Regions from separate parts of the Neorhizobium sp. 05N33 genome, predicted to be linked through region 1. Evidence: riboswitches for the same ligand, from Rfam matches in the RefSeq annotation. Region 1 holds a riboswitch; each other region holds the start of a gene.
The links. A riboswitch is a leader RNA that binds a small molecule or an ion and turns the genes downstream of it on or off. The one in region 1 is predicted to bind thiamine pyrophosphate.
Positions count from the first base shown of each region.

Region 2: it holds a riboswitch for thiamine pyrophosphate, as region 1 does, so the genes downstream of both, thiB (thiamine ABC transporter substrate binding subunit) here and AC1DLT_RS12715 (ABC transporter permease) in region 1, are expected to answer to the same signal.
Region 3: it holds a riboswitch for thiamine pyrophosphate, as region 1 does, so the genes downstream of both, thiC (phosphomethylpyrimidine synthase ThiC) here and AC1DLT_RS12715 (ABC transporter permease) in region 1, are expected to answer to the same signal.

Region 1 is NZ_JBFTNK010000004.1:46,280-51,352, reverse strand. Features, by position in the region: gene nadA (quinolinate synthase NadA) at 1-182, opposite strand, end outside; gene AC1DLT_RS12725 (NUDIX hydrolase) at 251-1,153, opposite strand; gene AC1DLT_RS12720 (ABC transporter substrate-binding protein) at 1,251-2,195, opposite strand; gene AC1DLT_RS12715 (ABC transporter permease) at 2,192-2,974, opposite strand; TPP riboswitch at 3,110-3,213, opposite strand; gene minE (cell division topological specificity factor MinE) at 3,376-3,636, opposite strand; gene minD (septum site-determining protein MinD) at 3,633-4,448, opposite strand; gene minC (septum site-determining protein MinC) at 4,480-5,073, opposite strand, start outside.
Region 2 is NZ_JBFTNK010000005.1:165,722-170,794, forward strand. Features, by position in the region: gene thiP (thiamine/thiamine pyrophosphate ABC transporter permease ThiP) at 1-1,402, opposite strand, end outside; gene thiB (thiamine ABC transporter substrate binding subunit) at 1,407-2,417, opposite strand; TPP riboswitch at 2,457-2,564, opposite strand; gene AC1DLT_RS15605 (response regulator) at 2,647-3,096, opposite strand; gene AC1DLT_RS15610 (ABC-F family ATP-binding cassette domain-containing protein) at 3,257-5,073, opposite strand, start outside.
Region 3 is NZ_JBFTNK010000021.1:12,365-17,437, forward strand. Features, by position in the region: gene AC1DLT_RS28540 (AraC family transcriptional regulator) at 1-163, opposite strand, end outside; gene AC1DLT_RS28545 (SDR family NAD(P)-dependent oxidoreductase) at 301-1,080, shown strand; gene thiC (phosphomethylpyrimidine synthase ThiC) at 1,130-2,941, opposite strand; TPP riboswitch at 3,041-3,172, opposite strand; gene AC1DLT_RS28555 (acyl carrier protein) at 3,352-3,603, shown strand; gene AC1DLT_RS28560 (acyl-CoA dehydrogenase family protein) at 3,605-4,786, shown strand; gene AC1DLT_RS28565 (amino acid--[acyl-carrier-protein] ligase) at 4,833-5,073, shown strand, end outside.

The sequences.
Region 1 (5,073 bases):
ATATCCGCGACGCCATGGAAGATTTCCGGCGTCTGGTAATTGTGAGCGAGGATGACGGCGTTGCGGGTGCGCTTGAGCTCCAGGATCGCGGCGACATCCGCCTCGTAGCTCATCCACTCGGCCTTCGGGATGACGCGGCTGACACGATCGTAAAGCTGGGAAACCGAAACCGGGGAATTCATGAGCGACTCCTTTTATACTCGAAGTGAGTATATCCGGCGCAGAGACATATTCTCGTTTAGAGTTTATGTCAATTGCGTGAAAGCGGAAGTTTCGAACCGGAAAGCGCGCGCTCTTCGAGTACCGCATGACGGTAGCGGAAGAGCTTGGCCGGCCGGCCGCCAGTCTCGCTGGTCGCCTCCCCGGTTTCCTCGATCAGCTCCTGCTGGTCGATCAGCCTGCGGAAGTTCGGCTTGTGCAGCGTCAGGCCGGCCAGCGCTTCGACGGTGCGCTGCAATTGCGACAGCGTAAAACTCTCCGGCATCAGTTCGAAGACTACCGGGCGATATTTGATCTTGGCGCGCAGCCGCGCGATCCCGGTCGCCAGGATACGGCGGTGATCGGCAAACATCGATCGACCGAAATTTTTGGCCGGCGGACAACCGGCCTCGGTCACAAGGCCTGCCTCATACATCAACTCGTAACGCTGCAGGCCGAGATCCTCGTTCCAGGCGGCACCGTCTAGCCCGAAGGCAAAATCGACGCGACGCTGGCGGTGTTCGCGGCGCGCCGTTTCCGAAGCGACCCAATCCTGCAGGCGGTCGGTGATGGCCGCCTGTATCTCCGGCCTCCCCCCGCGATGGTCCTCCCAGGGGAAATATTCGTACCAGCCGTGCCAGCCGGGTTTTCCGGCGCCGGGTGCGGCCTGCTCGCGGACGAGGCCGAGATAGCTGATCGAGATCGTCCGCCCCTCGGCATCCTCATGGGTGCGGTCGCGGTCGGCGAACGTATAGAGCTGTTCGAGATAACCGAGCGGATGGCCTGTCTGGTCGCCGACCCATTCGCGAAGCCCGGCCTGTAGGCTGCGATGGCCGAGCTCGAAAGGGCCGGACGGCAGCGCATCTCCCGAGCGTACCGTCATCACGCGCGGCTCGTCGCCGGTGACGGCGGACAGAACCGCGATCAGTTCCGCATGGGCAAGTCCGATGGTCAAGCAAACTCCGGGTCACGTAACGTGGAAAGCCTGTCTGGCATGAAAATCACGTTACGCGAACCCCGGAGCTCAAATCAAACGATATCAGCAACTTGGCCTATTTGATTTCGACAGCAACGTCGGAGACCGGAGGCACTGCCTTGATCAGTCCCGTTTCCTTCATGAAGGCGGCGAAGCGCTGGTAGCGGCCTTGGTCGAGTGCGGCCGGACGCTTGGCAAAACGCGGCAGCGTGTCGAAGAACGCGGTGCGGTTCAACTCGTCGTCGAGGCTCGGATAGGCCTTGACAAAAAGCTGCCAGGCCTCCAGCGGATGGTTGGTGATGTAGATCGAGGCCTGTTCGACTGCATGCAGGAAACGCGGCAGCCGGTTATCGCCAGCAGAATCGCGGCGGGTGACGAAGATCAGTTCGTCATAAGCAGGAACCCCGTGCTCTTCAGGGAAAAACGCCCGCCCCGCATGGCCTTCCAGCTTCATCTGGGTCAGCTCGAAATTGCGGAACCCACCGAGCGTCGCATCCACCTTGCCCCCGATCAGCGACGGCGACAGCGAAAAGTTGACGTTGATCAGCTCCACGTCGTCGTTGGAAAGCCCTTCCGAGGCCAGCATGCGCTTCAGCATCGCATCCTCGAAACCGGTCACGGAAAAGCCGACCTTCTTGCCTTTCAGGTCCTTGAGGCTCTTGATCGGACCGTCCGCCAGCACAGTGACGGTGTTGAGCGGCGTTTCGACCAGCGTGCCGAACCGCACAAGCGGCAGGCCCGCTTCGTGGTCGAGATAGAGGTTTGGCTGATAGTGGATGCCGATATCCGCCTCGCCCGCCGAAACCAGCCGCGGCACCGCGGAGGCATCGGACGGCGGGATGAGCTCGACGTCGAGATTGGCATCGCCAAACAGCCCGCGCTGCTGGGCGATCACCATCGGCGCGTGGTCCGGATTGACGAACCATTCGAGCAGCACGCTCAGCTTGTCGGCGGCCTGCGCAGAAATCGGGGTGGCAAGGCTGGCCAGCGCGATGAAGGACGCGGTGAGGATACGGATCATGATCGGACGGAACTCCCTGATGCGGATGAAGATGAAGGGTCGGCTTCGCTTGCCCACGGGGCGAGCCCGGCGGTCAGCCGGTCGATGAGAAGCCTTAGAATGAGGGTAAGGATTGCCAGTATGGCCATCGCCGCGAACACCGTGTCGGTCTGCATGCGGGCATTGGCCTGGACCATCACGAAGCCGAGCCCGCCGGACGCCCCGACCCATTCCCCGACAACGGCACCGAGCGGCGCCAGCGGGGCGGCGACCCGAAGGCCGGAAACGAGGCTCGGGATCGCCAGCGGCACGCGCATCGACACCAGCGTCTGCCAATGGCTGGCGCCCTCCAGCGAGACAGCGTCGAGGATTTCCTGATCGGTGCGGCGAAGGCCGTCGGCAAAAGCGGAGGCGACCGGAAAGAAGATGATGATCGTCGTCATCGCCACTTTCGAGGCAAGGCCGAAACCCAGCCAGAGAACCAGGATCGGCGCCAGCACGAAGACGGGAAAGGCCTGCAGGATCAGCACCATCGGCCAGACGAGACGGCCGAGCCGCGGCAGCGCCGCAACGCCGAAGGCCGTGGCAATGCCGAGGCCTGCGCCGATCGCGAGGCCTAGCGCGATTTCGATCAGCGTGACGGCGCTGTTCTGCAGCAGGAAACCAGGCTGCCGCAGGAAGGCGGACGCGACGGCTACAGGCGACGGCAGAATATAGCGGGGCGGAGCAAACAGCCAGACGCCGGCTTGCCAGAGGGCGACAAGCAGGACGAGGCCGATGACCGCATGGGACGCACGCATGACGCTACGCGTCGAACCTGCACGTGACGGCCGGATACCCGTTGGGGACAACGGAAAGAATGGATGTCATCGGTCGATCTCCAGATCAGTCAATCACGGAGACCCAGGTGAAGCGGAGAAGAGAAAGTGCCGTCGGACGACGCCTATTTCCGTTCCTACGCCGGCATGACCCGGATCAGGTTCAAGGGTCCGGCTCGCCGCCATCTCAGCATCGTCAAGATGCCCCCCTCGGAATTACGACGATAACTGTCGGTTTTCAGCAATCCTGTCAAGCGGACCGGATTGGCGGCCGTTTCCACTCAGCGCGTCGCCGTCTTCCTTCGCGCAAGAAAGCGAAATACGAAACGCGGACAACCTGGTTGTCCGCGTTTCAAAATTCGAGTTTGCCGAATGCTGTCGGCTCAGGCAGCCTGGCTGACAGCATCCAACGGGATCTCGACGTCGATCTCGAGGATCGTGACGTTCTCGTCGCGGTCCATCTTGACCTGCACCTTGTCGCTGTCGACCTGCACGTGCTTGGCGATCACCGCAAGGATTTCTTCGCGAAGCAAGGATACGAGGTCCGAGCCGTTCGATGAGCGTTCGTGGGCGAGAAGCACCTGCAGGCGTTCGCGGGCCGTGGGTGCGGAGCGCTGTTTGCGGAAAAGGTTGAATATGGTCATGCGGCCCTCCGTGCGAAGATCTTGCCGAATATCCCCCGCTTTTCCCCGGGGATCGTGATCGGCAGAACTTCTCCTGCAAGCCGGCGTGCGGCATCGAAATAGGCCATGGCCGGTGCGCTGCGTGCATCCGCCAGGGTGACCGGCGCACCGATATTCGAGGCGCGCAGGACATCCATGCTTTCGGGGATGATGCCGATCAGCGGGATGGAGAGGATCTCCAGCACGTCCTCGACCTTCAGCATATCGCCCCGCTCAGCGCGGTTGGCGTCGTAGCGCGTCAGAAGCAGGTGCTTTTCCATCCGCTCGCCGCGCTCGGCCTTCATCGTCTTCGAGTCCAGCAGGCCGATGATGCGGTCCGAGTCGCGGACGGACGAGACTTCCGGATTGGTGACCACCACAGCCATGTCGGCGTGGCGCATGGCAAGCGTGGCGCCGCTCTCGATACCGGCGGGGCTATCGCAGATAACCCAGTCGAAGACCCGCTTCAATTCGGTAATGACCCGCTCCACGCCCTCGGGCGTCAGGTTGTCCTTGTCGCGCGTCTGCGATGCCGGCAGCAGGAACAGCGTCTCCAGGCGCTTGTCGCGAATCAGAGCCTGCGAGAGCTTCGCCTCGCCCTGGATGACGTTGATCAGATCGTAAACGACCCGACGTTCGGCGCCCATCACGAGGTCGAGGTTGCGCAGCCCGACGTCAAAATCGACGACGACAACCCGTTCGTTTCGCTGGGCCAGAGCCGCTCCGAGTGCGGCAGTCGAGGTCGTCTTGCCAACCCCGCCCTTGCCTGAAGTGACTACGATGACTTTCCCCATCTTGCTCTCCTGTTTGCTGGCCGGTTGCGGCTCAAATAAGTTTCTCTGCCATGATCGAATCCCCTTCGAGCCAAAGCTGGACTGAATGTCCGCGAAGGCCGGGGGCCATGTCGTCCGCCATCTTGTAGATGCCGTCGATTGCCAAAAGCTCGGCTTCGAGCTTGCGGCAGAAGATGCGTGCCGATGCGTTTCCGAGCGATCCTGCCATGGCCCTGCCACGCAGGGTCCCGTAAATGTGGATCGAGCCACCAGCGATGATTTCAGCTCCCGAGGCGACCGATCCGATAATCGTCACGTCGCCTTCGGGGAAGATCACCGACTGCCCCGACCGCACCGGATCGCGAATGACGATAGACTGCAAGGTCGGGCGCATCTCGGGCACCGACGGTTTCGGCTCGCTGTTGTGCAACTCGATGATCGGCTCCTTGGCGACGGCTTCGTCGGAGACCGGCCGACCACCTTTGAGTGCCGGAGGCATGCCTGGCCCCAGGATCGAAGGACGGCCGCCTTCGATACCCATGATATTGACACTGCGCCCGGCAAGCTCGGCGATGAGCTCTTTCAACTGAGCGCGATCGATTGGCAGATCGGTAACATCGAGCACGACCGGTCGGCCAAGGAAGAA
Region 2 (5,073 bases), on a different contig from region 1:
TCAGCAGCGGCCTTGCCAGAACCGGCAGGTCGATCCTCCATGCCCGTGAAAAGCCGGAGAGGCCGAGGCTTGCCGACAGCCTGCCTGTCCGCTTGCGGTGTGTTTCGACGGCCGGGGCCAAAACGCGCATCACGAAGGGAAGCGCCATCAGCATGTTGATGATCGCCACCAGTGCCGGGGCGAAGCGCGCCACATCGCCGAACGGGCGCAGCATCAGGAACCAGCCGGTACCGAGCACGACCGGCGGAACGAGCAGCACCAGCGAGGACATCCCACCCAAGGACAGGGAAAACGCCCTGGCAGTTCCGGCGGGCCTCTTCATGTCGGCTATTGCCCCGCGTCCGGCAATGATAGCCAGGGAGGTCAGGACGGCAAGCAGGCCTGCGGAAAGCGCGATCGTGAAACTGGTCCAGGCGGCGCGCAGGAAGGCGGGGCTGGTGGCGAGGCTCCAGAGATTGGCCTGGGCGCCGGCACCGACGATCGAGGCAAGCGGCAGGATCAGGAATATCGTTGCAAGCAGGATAGACAGCACATCCCAAAGCCGTGCGGGCAAGGTCCGGCCATCGAACCGGCGTGTCGCCCGGCCGGCCGTGATGCCAGCGTCGTCAGGGGCTGGAAAAAGCGAAATCCCAATCAGGATCAGCGCCGTAATGCCGATCTGCAGCAGCGACAGCGCTATGGCGCGGGGCGGATCGAAATCGAAACGCAGCGACTGGTAGATCGCCACTTCGAGCGTGGTCGCAGCCGGCCCGCCGCCGAGCACCAGGACGAGCGTGAAGCTCGTGGCGCACAACATGAAGATCAGGCCGGCAATGCCGGGGATGACGCGGCGGGCCGCCGGCCACTCGATGAAACGGAAAACAGAGAAGGGCTTCATCCCGAGGCTGGAGGAGAGCAGCCAGTATTCCGCCGGCAGGCGCTCCAGCGCGGCAAGCAGCAGCCGCGCGGCGAGCGGCAGGTTGAAGAACACATGTGCCAGCAATATGCCGGAAAGCCCATAAATGCTGACCGGCTGTTCGAAACCAAGCTTCAATAGTAGGCTGTTCATCACCCCTTGCCGGCCCCAGATGCCGATCAGGCCGAGCGCGCCGATCAGCACCGGCAGGCCCATCGGCAATGCCATGAGCCGGATGACCCATACACGGCCAGGAAAGCGCGGGCGGCGGGCAAGCGCGAGTGCGACGGGAAGGGCGAAGACGACCGATAGCAGCGTCGAAAGAACCGCCTGCAGCAGGGTGAAGTGCAGGATCCGCCAGGTATAGGCGGTGAACAGCCGGCTTTGGGTGTTGCCGGCGTCCCAGGAGAGAAGGGCGGCAACCGCGATGCCGACGAAGAGGGCGATGCCGGCGAGGCTCAGCAGCCCCCAGCCTATCCCGCGTCTCCGCTCGGCCCTCGTCAGCATCGGATCAGTTCAGGCTCATGGCGGTCAGCCACTCGTCGATCCAGGCCTGCCGGTTCTTGGCCACCTCCTCCGACCCCATCAGGAAAGTTTTCGTTGGCTGCACCAGTTTGTTGAACGCATCCGGTAGCGGCTGGGAGGTCTTGACGGCCGGCATCATCCAGTTGGTGGTCGGGATGACGTCCTGGAAGGCCGGCGAGACCATGAACTTCAGGAACTGTTTCGCCAGGTCCTTTTCATTCGCCCCCTTCAGCATGCCGGCGACCTCGATCTGGATATAGTGGCCTTCGGAGAAGGAGGCGGCCTGATAGCGGTCCGTCTTCTCCTCGACCATGTGATAGGCGGGCGAGGTCGTGTAGGAAAATACCATCGGCACTTCGCCCTTGGTGAACAGGCCATAGGCCTCCGACCAGCCGGGCGTGACGGTGAGCACGCGTTTCCTGAGCTTCGCCCAAGCCTCTGGCGCCTGGTCACCATAGACCGATTTCACCCACAGCAGCAGGCCGAGACCGGGGGTCGAGGTGCGCGGGTCCTCGATGGCGATCTTCTGCGCCGGATCGCCGTCCACCAGTTCCTTGAGGCTTTTCGGCGGGTTCTTCATCGCCTGCATATCGTAGACAACGGCGAAATGGCCGTAATCGTAGGGGATGAACGTGTCGTCGCTGTAATTGCCGGGGACCTTGGCGGCCGAGACGTCGAGCCCGTGCGGCTCGAACAGACCGGTCGCCTTCGCCTCGGAGATCAGGTTGGTATCGAGGCCGAGCGCGATATCGGCCTCGGTGCCTTTGCCTTCCAGCTTCAGCCGCGTGAGAAGTGCCACGCCATCGGCGACACCGACGAAATTGAGCTTGCAGGCGCAGGTCTTTTCGAACGCCTCTTTCACCTTGGGACCCGGGCTCCAATCGGAGATGAAGCTCTCGTAGGTGTAGACGGTCAGCGTCTTTTGCTGCGCTTCGGCCGGCGCGGAAAGGGAAAGGGCGGCAGCGGCCGCGAATATTGAAAGAATGGTCCCACGCATCAGCGTCTCCTCGTTTGGTGACAAAGGGGAATAGGCGCTGATGAAGAGCCGTCTAATCCCTCCGCCGGTGTTAACCGGATCAGGTTCCGCGGGTTGGCCAGAGGCCTCTCAGCCGCACGAAAACGTGCGGCACCCCGTTAGAGCAGGATCAGATTTAGCGGCGAGGCGAATGGCTGGCAAGAGGCGGTCTGCGGCCGGCTCAAGGCGCATTCGGCGGGAGCACCATGGCTCAGTGGTTTTGCGGAAACACTTTCAGTTCACGCGGGACGATGGCCATGCCGCCGAGCCGGTTGGCGACGGCGTAGTCGATCGTCTTCTCGACTACGTCAGGCATAACCGGTTTGGTGAGGACGCCGAGCGAGCCTTTGACACCGTCCTCCACATCCTCCGGATTACCGGTCATGAAGACGACGGTGATGCCATATTGCTCGGCAAGCTCCCGGCCGATCTCCGGACCGGTCCGGCCGTCCGAAAGATTGACGTCGACCAGGGCGATATCGGCATAGGCGGCGAGCGCCAGGGCATGTTTGCGGGCATTGGCAAAACCGGCGACTTTCAGGCCCATGGCTTCGATCGTCTCGGCAACATCGAGCGCGATCAGAAACTCGTCTTCGACAATCATAACTCTTTGATTCATCGCCTCAGTGGCCAGCCGACGACGCGTAACATTTGTCAGCATTGGATGTCCCCATTCGGTTGATCGGTTCCTGGCAGGCCGATCCGTCCCCGGGACATTTCGACCACTACTCACACCCCAGAACGCCCCGGGACATCATATGTTCCGCTCCGCGACAAATATTTTTTCAGCTAACTATCTGTTAAGCTTAACAAATCGCAAACTAGCCTTCAATTTCCTCACGCAGCATCTCAAGTTCCAGCCATTCTTCTTCCATTTTGCTGATACTTTGGCGCAGCTTTTCCATCTCCGCAGCCAGCGTGTTGAAGGCGGCGGGATCCTTGGTGAAGAGGTTGGGATCGGCCATTTTCTTCTCGCGGGCGGCGATCTCGGCCTCGGCCTTCGCCATTTCCTTAGGCAGGTTCTCGAGCGCGAATTTCTGCTTGAAGGAAAGCTTGCCTTTGCCCTTGGGCGTGCCGGAAACCGATGCCGCGGTATCGGTTTTTGCCCTGTCAGCTTTTTCCGTGCGGCGCCTTTCCTCCAGCGCACCCTTCCGCTGCGCCAGCATATCCGTGTAGCCGCCGGCATATTCGATCCAGCGGCCGTCCGGAGCGTCCGGATTTGCGGGCGCGATGGTAGAGGTCACGGTGCGGTCGAGAAAGTCGCGGTCGTGGCTCACGAGGATGACGGTGCCGGTATAGCCGGCGACGATTTCCTGCAGCAGGTCCAGCGTCTCGATGTCGAGGTCGTTGGTCGGTTCGTCCAGTATCAGGAGGTTGGAAGGCCGCGCCATGATGCGGGCGAGCATCAGCCGGGCGCGCTCGCCGCCCGACAGGTTCTTGATCGGCGTCCTGATCTGCTCCGGCTGGAACAGGAAGTCCTTCATGTAACCTGCGACATGCCGCTGCTCGCCGTTGACAAGCAGCGTCTCGCCGCGGCCATCCGTCAGATAGTGGGACAGGGTGTCCTCGGGGTCCAGGTCTTCGCGCTTCTGGTCGAGCGTTGCAATTTCCAGGTTGGTGCCGAGCTTGACGGTGCCGGTGTCGGGCGCCAGCTGGCCGGTCAGCATTTTCAGGAGCGTGGTCTTGCCGGCGCCGTTCGGGCCGACGAGACCGATGCAGTCGCCGCGATGCACGCGGATCGAGAACGGCGCGACGATGATCCGCTCGTCGTAGCTCTTGGTGATGTTTTCGGCCTCGATGACCAGCTTGCCGGATTCACGGCCTTCGCTGACGCTCGCCTGCACCGTGCCCTGCGGTCCCTTGTGGCCGCGGTAATTGCCGCGCATCGTCTGCAACTCGCCGAGGCGGCGCATGTTGCGCTTGCGGCGGGCGGTCACGCCGTAGCGCAGCCAGTGTTCCTCGCGCTCGATCGCCTTGCCGAGCTTGTGCTGCTCCAGCTCTTCCGCCTCCAATACCTCGTCGCGCCAGGCTTCGAATTCGCCGAAACCGCGGTTGAGACGTCGTGATGTACCGCGGTCGAGCCAGACCGTGGCGTTCGAGACCTTTTCGAGGAAACGACGGTCATGCGAGATCACCACGAGCGCGCTTCTCGTCTTGCGCAACTCGTCTTCCAGCCATTCGATAGTCGGCAGGTCAAGGTGGTTGGTGGGCTCGTCGAGCATCAGGATGTCCGGCTCGGGCGCCATGACCCGGGCAAGTGCTGCGCGTCGGGATTCTCCGCCGGAGAGCGTGTTCGGGTGTTCCTGGCCGGTGAGGCCCAGATGTTCGAGCAGGTAGGTGACGCGATAGGGATCGTCGCCCGGGCCGAGGCCCGCTTCGGCATAGGCCTGCACCGTCGAATAATCGGCGAAATCCGGCGCCTGTTCGAGATAACGGATGGTCGAGGAGGGATGGCGGAACACCTCGCCCGACTGGGGCTCGACCATGCCGGCGGCGATCTTCATCAGCGTCGATTTGCCGGAACCGTTGCGGCCGACAAGGCAGATGCGGTCGCCCGGCTCTACCTGCATGCCGGCGCCGGCGAGAAGCGGCGCGCCGCCGAAGCTCAGGAAAATATCGTCAAGTTTCAGAATTGGGG
Region 3 (5,073 bases), on a different contig from region 1:
CCTGGAGGACGATGCAGAGCGCCGGCTTGAAAATCAGGTGGTCTGGCCGTTTCTCGTGATCCGAGCGAAGGATGGTCAGGCCTTCGATCGCCGTCGCGAAAGGGCTGGTTCCCGCCTGTCCATCCGTGAACCGCTTTACCGCATCGAGCAGGGCTGCCGGCATGCCACACCTCCGAGGTTTCAAGGCCAAACATAGGCCTGCGAGCAGGATCAGGCAAGAAGTGGGAAAGTTCCGGCATTCAGGCGTGTGGCCGAGGGGAGTAGTTTCCGGTCATCCAATCCAGACAAGGAACCTCCATCATGACGCATCAAACATCTCAGAAATCGGCAGCCAAGCTCGCCATCGTGACCGGCGGCAGCCGCGGTCTCGGCCGCAACACTGTGCTCAGCCTTGCAAAGCGCGGTATCGACGTGATCTTCACCTACAACTCCAATCAGGCAGAAGCAGCAGCCACGACCGCAGCAGCGGGCGAACTGGGACGCAGGGCGATCGCCCTGCAGCTCGATGTCGGCGATGTCGCGTCGTTCGATGCGTTCGTCGGCCGGGTGCAGGAAGCCCTGGCCGAGATCGGCGCTGAAAAATTCGATTTCCTCGTCAACAATGCCGGCACGTCGCATCATGGCGATTTCGAAAAGACCACCGAAGCGGAGCTGGACGAGCTCTTCAATGTTCACTTCAAGGGCGTCTTCTTTCTAACCCAGAAGCTATTGCCGCTGATCCGCGACGGCGGCCGGATCGTCAACTTCTCCACCGGGCTTACCCGCATCACCGTTCCGGGCAGCGGCGCCTATGCGGCGATGAAGGGAGCAGTCGAAGTGCTGACCCGTTATCTGGCCAAGGAGCTCGGCGCCCGCGGCATCGCCGTCAATACGGTGGCGCCCGGCGCGATCATGACCGATTTCAGCGGCGGCATGGTGCGCGACAACCCGGAGATCAACAGGCGCGTCGCCGAGATGACCGCACTTGGCCGTGCCGGCGAGCCGGATGATATTGGCCCGATGGTCGCCTCGCTGCTGTCCGAGGACAACCGCTGGGTCAATGCCCAGCGCATCGAGGTGTCGGGGGGCATGGCGCTCTGACGTTCGAGCGACCCCTGCCGGTTGCGACCGGCAGGGGTCGTGAAGTTGATCATCCCTTCTCGACCGGCATATAAAGATCGCCGCCGTCACGATATTTCGCAGCCATGGCTTCCAGGCCCTCCTTCTGCGCCTCGGCGCGGATATCGTGGGAAATCCGCATCGAACAGAATTTCGGACCGCACATGGAGCAGAAATGCGCCACCTTGTGCGCCTCCTTCGGCAGCGTCTCGTCATGCATCGAACGGGCCGTTTCCGGATCGAGCGAGAGGTTGAACTGGTCCTCCCAGCGGAACTCGAAGCGGGCGCGCGACAGCGCGTCGTCACGCACCTGCGCCGCCGGATGGCCTTTGGCGAGATCGGCCGCATGCGCCGCGATCTTGTAGGTGATGACGCCCACCTTGACGTCGTTGCGGTCGGGCAGGCCGAGATGTTCCTTGGGCGTCACGTAGCAGAGCATGGCGGTGCCGAACCAGCCGATCATCGCAGCCCCGATCCCCGATGTGATGTGGTCGTAGCCCGGCGCAATATCGGTGGTCAGCGGTCCAAGCGTATAGAATGGCGCCTCGCCGCAGACCGCGAGCTGCTTGTCCATGTTCGCCTTGATCTTGTGCATCGGCACATGGCCGGGGCCTTCGATCATCACCTGGCAATCCTTCGCCCAGGCGATCTTCGTCAGCTCGCCAAGCGTTTCCAGTTCCGCAAACTGCGCCGCGTCGTTGGCATCGGCGATCGAACCCGGGCGAAGACCGTCGCCGAGCGAGAACGAGACGTCGTAGGCTTGGGCAATGTCGCAGATTTCCTCAAAATGCTCGTAGAGAAAACTCTCCTTGTGGTGATGCAGGCACCATTTGGCCATGATCGAGCCGCCACGGGAAACGATGCCGGTGACGCGATTGACGGTGAGCGGGATATAGGCGAGCCGCACGCCCGCATGGATGGTGAAATAGTCGACGCCCTGTTCCGCCTGTTCGATCAGCGTGTCGCGATACACCTCCCAGGTCAGGTCCTCGGCAATGCCGTTCACCTTTTCGAGCGCCTGGTAGAGCGGCACCGTGCCGATTGGAACAGGTGAATTGCGGATGATCCAGTCGCGGATATTGTGGATGTTGCGGCCGGTCGACAGATCCATGACCGTATCGGCGCCCCAGCGGATCGCCCAGACCATCTTCTCGACCTCCTCCGCCATCGACGAGGTGACAGCCGAATTGCCGATATTGGCATTGATCTTCACCAGGAAATTCCGGCCGATGATCATCGGTTCGGATTCGGGATGGTTGATGTTGGCGGGAATGATCGCCCGGCCTTCCGCGACTTCGCGGCGAACGAATTCCGGCGTCACGAAATCCGGCACATCGGCGCCGAAACTTTCGCCGTCGCGGACGAGCGGTTCCCGAACCGCCTGCCGACCGAGGTTTTCGCGGATGGCGACGAATTCCATCTCCGGCGTGATGATGCCGGCCCGCGCATAGGCGAGCTGGGTGACGGCCCTGCCAGCCTTGGCCTTGAAAGGCTGGTTGCGGATCGGGAATTCCGGCGTCAGGTGGCTCGCGGAGACGAAGCCGTTGTCCTCCGGCCTGACGATGCGGCCCTCATAGACTTCGACATCGCCGCGGGCCGAAATCCAGTTTTCGCGCAGGCGCAGCAGGCCGGCATCGATGCTGATCGCGGCACCTTCGACGGTATAGGGGCCAGAGGAATCGTAGACGGTCACCGGAGGTTCGCCGGAGGTCGGATGCAATGCGATCTGCCGCATCGGCACACGGATATCCGGATGGATCGTTCCCGCTTTCAGGACTTTCGTGGAGGCGGGAAGCGGGCCGGTGGTGACAACCGGGGTGAGCTTGGTGGTTGCAATATTCATGGTTCAAGGCTCCAAGGTTTGACGTTTGGAGACCCAGTTCCAGAGTTGGAATGATGGAAGAACACGTTGGAATCCGAAGGACGGTTTCCCGCCCTCGCTGCCGCAGCGCCCGCACCGTCCCTACGCCAGTATGAACTGGATCAGGTTCAACGGGTCACTGCGCCTCGGGCGGCCAAACCGGCCCGACCAGCAGTATCTCAGCCCCTTGGCGGGACCCCCCTGGTGAATGCGGCCATCAGAAACCTGCCGGTCGCGCATGTCAAGCCGGTCCCTGCCTGCGTCGATAGGTCGAGTTTTAGCGAATCCCGCAGCTCCAAATTGATGACGTTTATTACCGGAATCTTATGCTATCTTGCGCGATAACGTCCCTAGCGATGAGCGCAGAATTCGAACGATCGGGAGATGTCGAGATGAACGAGACCATTCGCGGATTGCTGACACGGGTGGGCGGCCTTCCGGTCGCCGTGACGGAGCTGGAAGACGCTGCCGATCTTTATGCAGCCGGGCTTTCCTCCTTCGCATCGGTGCAGCTGATGTTGGGCCTGGAAGAGGCCTTCGACATCGAATTCCCGGATAGCCTTTTGAACCGCAAGTCCTTCGCCAGCATCGCGGCGATCGAGCAGACGGTTTCCCACATCTTGAAAGCCTCCGAGGCCGCCTGAGATGAACCTTCCCGTCTTTGCCGCCGACATGAGCCTCAGCGCCCGCGCTCACCGCGTGGCGGCCGTGGCGGCTGAATTCGCCGAACGCGTCGACCATGACGGCCGCTTCCCCCGCGAGGCGGTCGATGCAATGAAGGCCGAACGCCTGATCGGCATCCAGATCCCGGTCGCGTTCGGCGGCGAGGGTGCTTCCATCACCGAGATTGCCGAGGTCTGCGCCATCCTGGGACAGTCCTGCGCCTCGAGCGCCATGGTTTTCGCCATGCACCAGATCAAGGTTTCGAGCCTCGTGGTGCACGGGGCCGACAGCGCCTGGCACATGGATTTCATGCGCGAGCTCGCCGACCGCCAGCTTCTCGTCGCCTCCGCGACGACCGAGGCCGGCATCGGCGGCAATATGCGCAACTCGATCTGCGCCATCGAGGTCGACGGCGACACCTGCCGGCTGACCAAGGACGCGACGGTGATTTCCTATGGCGCCCACGCCGATGTCATCATGATCACCTCGCGCTCGAACGAGAAGGCCGCCCCGACCGACCAGGTCATGACCGTCTTCAAACAGGGCCAATATACCCTGCAGAAGACCGTCGACTGGGATACGCTCGGCATGCGCGGCACCTGCTCCGACGGCTTCCTCTTCAATGGCGAAGCGCCTTCGGTCCAGATTTTCTCGAAACCGTTCGCCGAAATCGCGGCACAGTCGATGCTCGCCACCTCGCATCTCCTCTGGAGTGCTGTCTGGTACGGCATTGCCGCCGACGCGGTCCTGCGCGCCCAGGCTTTCGTGCGCGCCGCGGCCCGCAAGGCGGGCGGCACCCAGCCGCCCGGCGCGCTGAGGCTCGCCGAAGCGTCGAACCTGCTGCAGCTCCTCAAGGGCAATATCCTGTCGGGCCTCAAGACCTACGCGGATGCGAAACACGATCCCGACAAACTGTCGTCCATGGCCTTTTCGATCGCCATGAACAATATCAAGCTCGCCTCTTCCGAGACGATCCTGACCATCATCAACCAGGCGATGATCATCTGCGGCATCATGGGCTACAAGAACGGTACGCCCTATAGTCTCGGACGGCATCTTCGCGACGCGCATTCCGCCCAGCTGATGATTTCCAACGACCGCATTCTCGGCAATACGTCAACCATGCTGCTCGTTCAAAAACCGGACACCAGCCTGCTCGGCTGACGCCCCATCACTTCAGATGTAATCGTTTAAAGAATGAGGTGAATCCATGGATCTGCAAGTTTCCTTTCTCGACCGCCTGTTCGACGCTGGCCTGCTGATCGAGACCGGCGTCGACGGACTGTATGGCCGCAGCGGCCAGTTCGAAGACGTCATTGCCGCCTTCGAGCGGCTGATCGACAAGGTCGGCGGTGCCGACGGCGCGGAGGCGATGCGCTTCCCGCCGGGCATGAACCGCGCCTTCTTCGAGACCAGCGGCTATATGAAGAGCTTTCCGCAGCTCGCCGGCA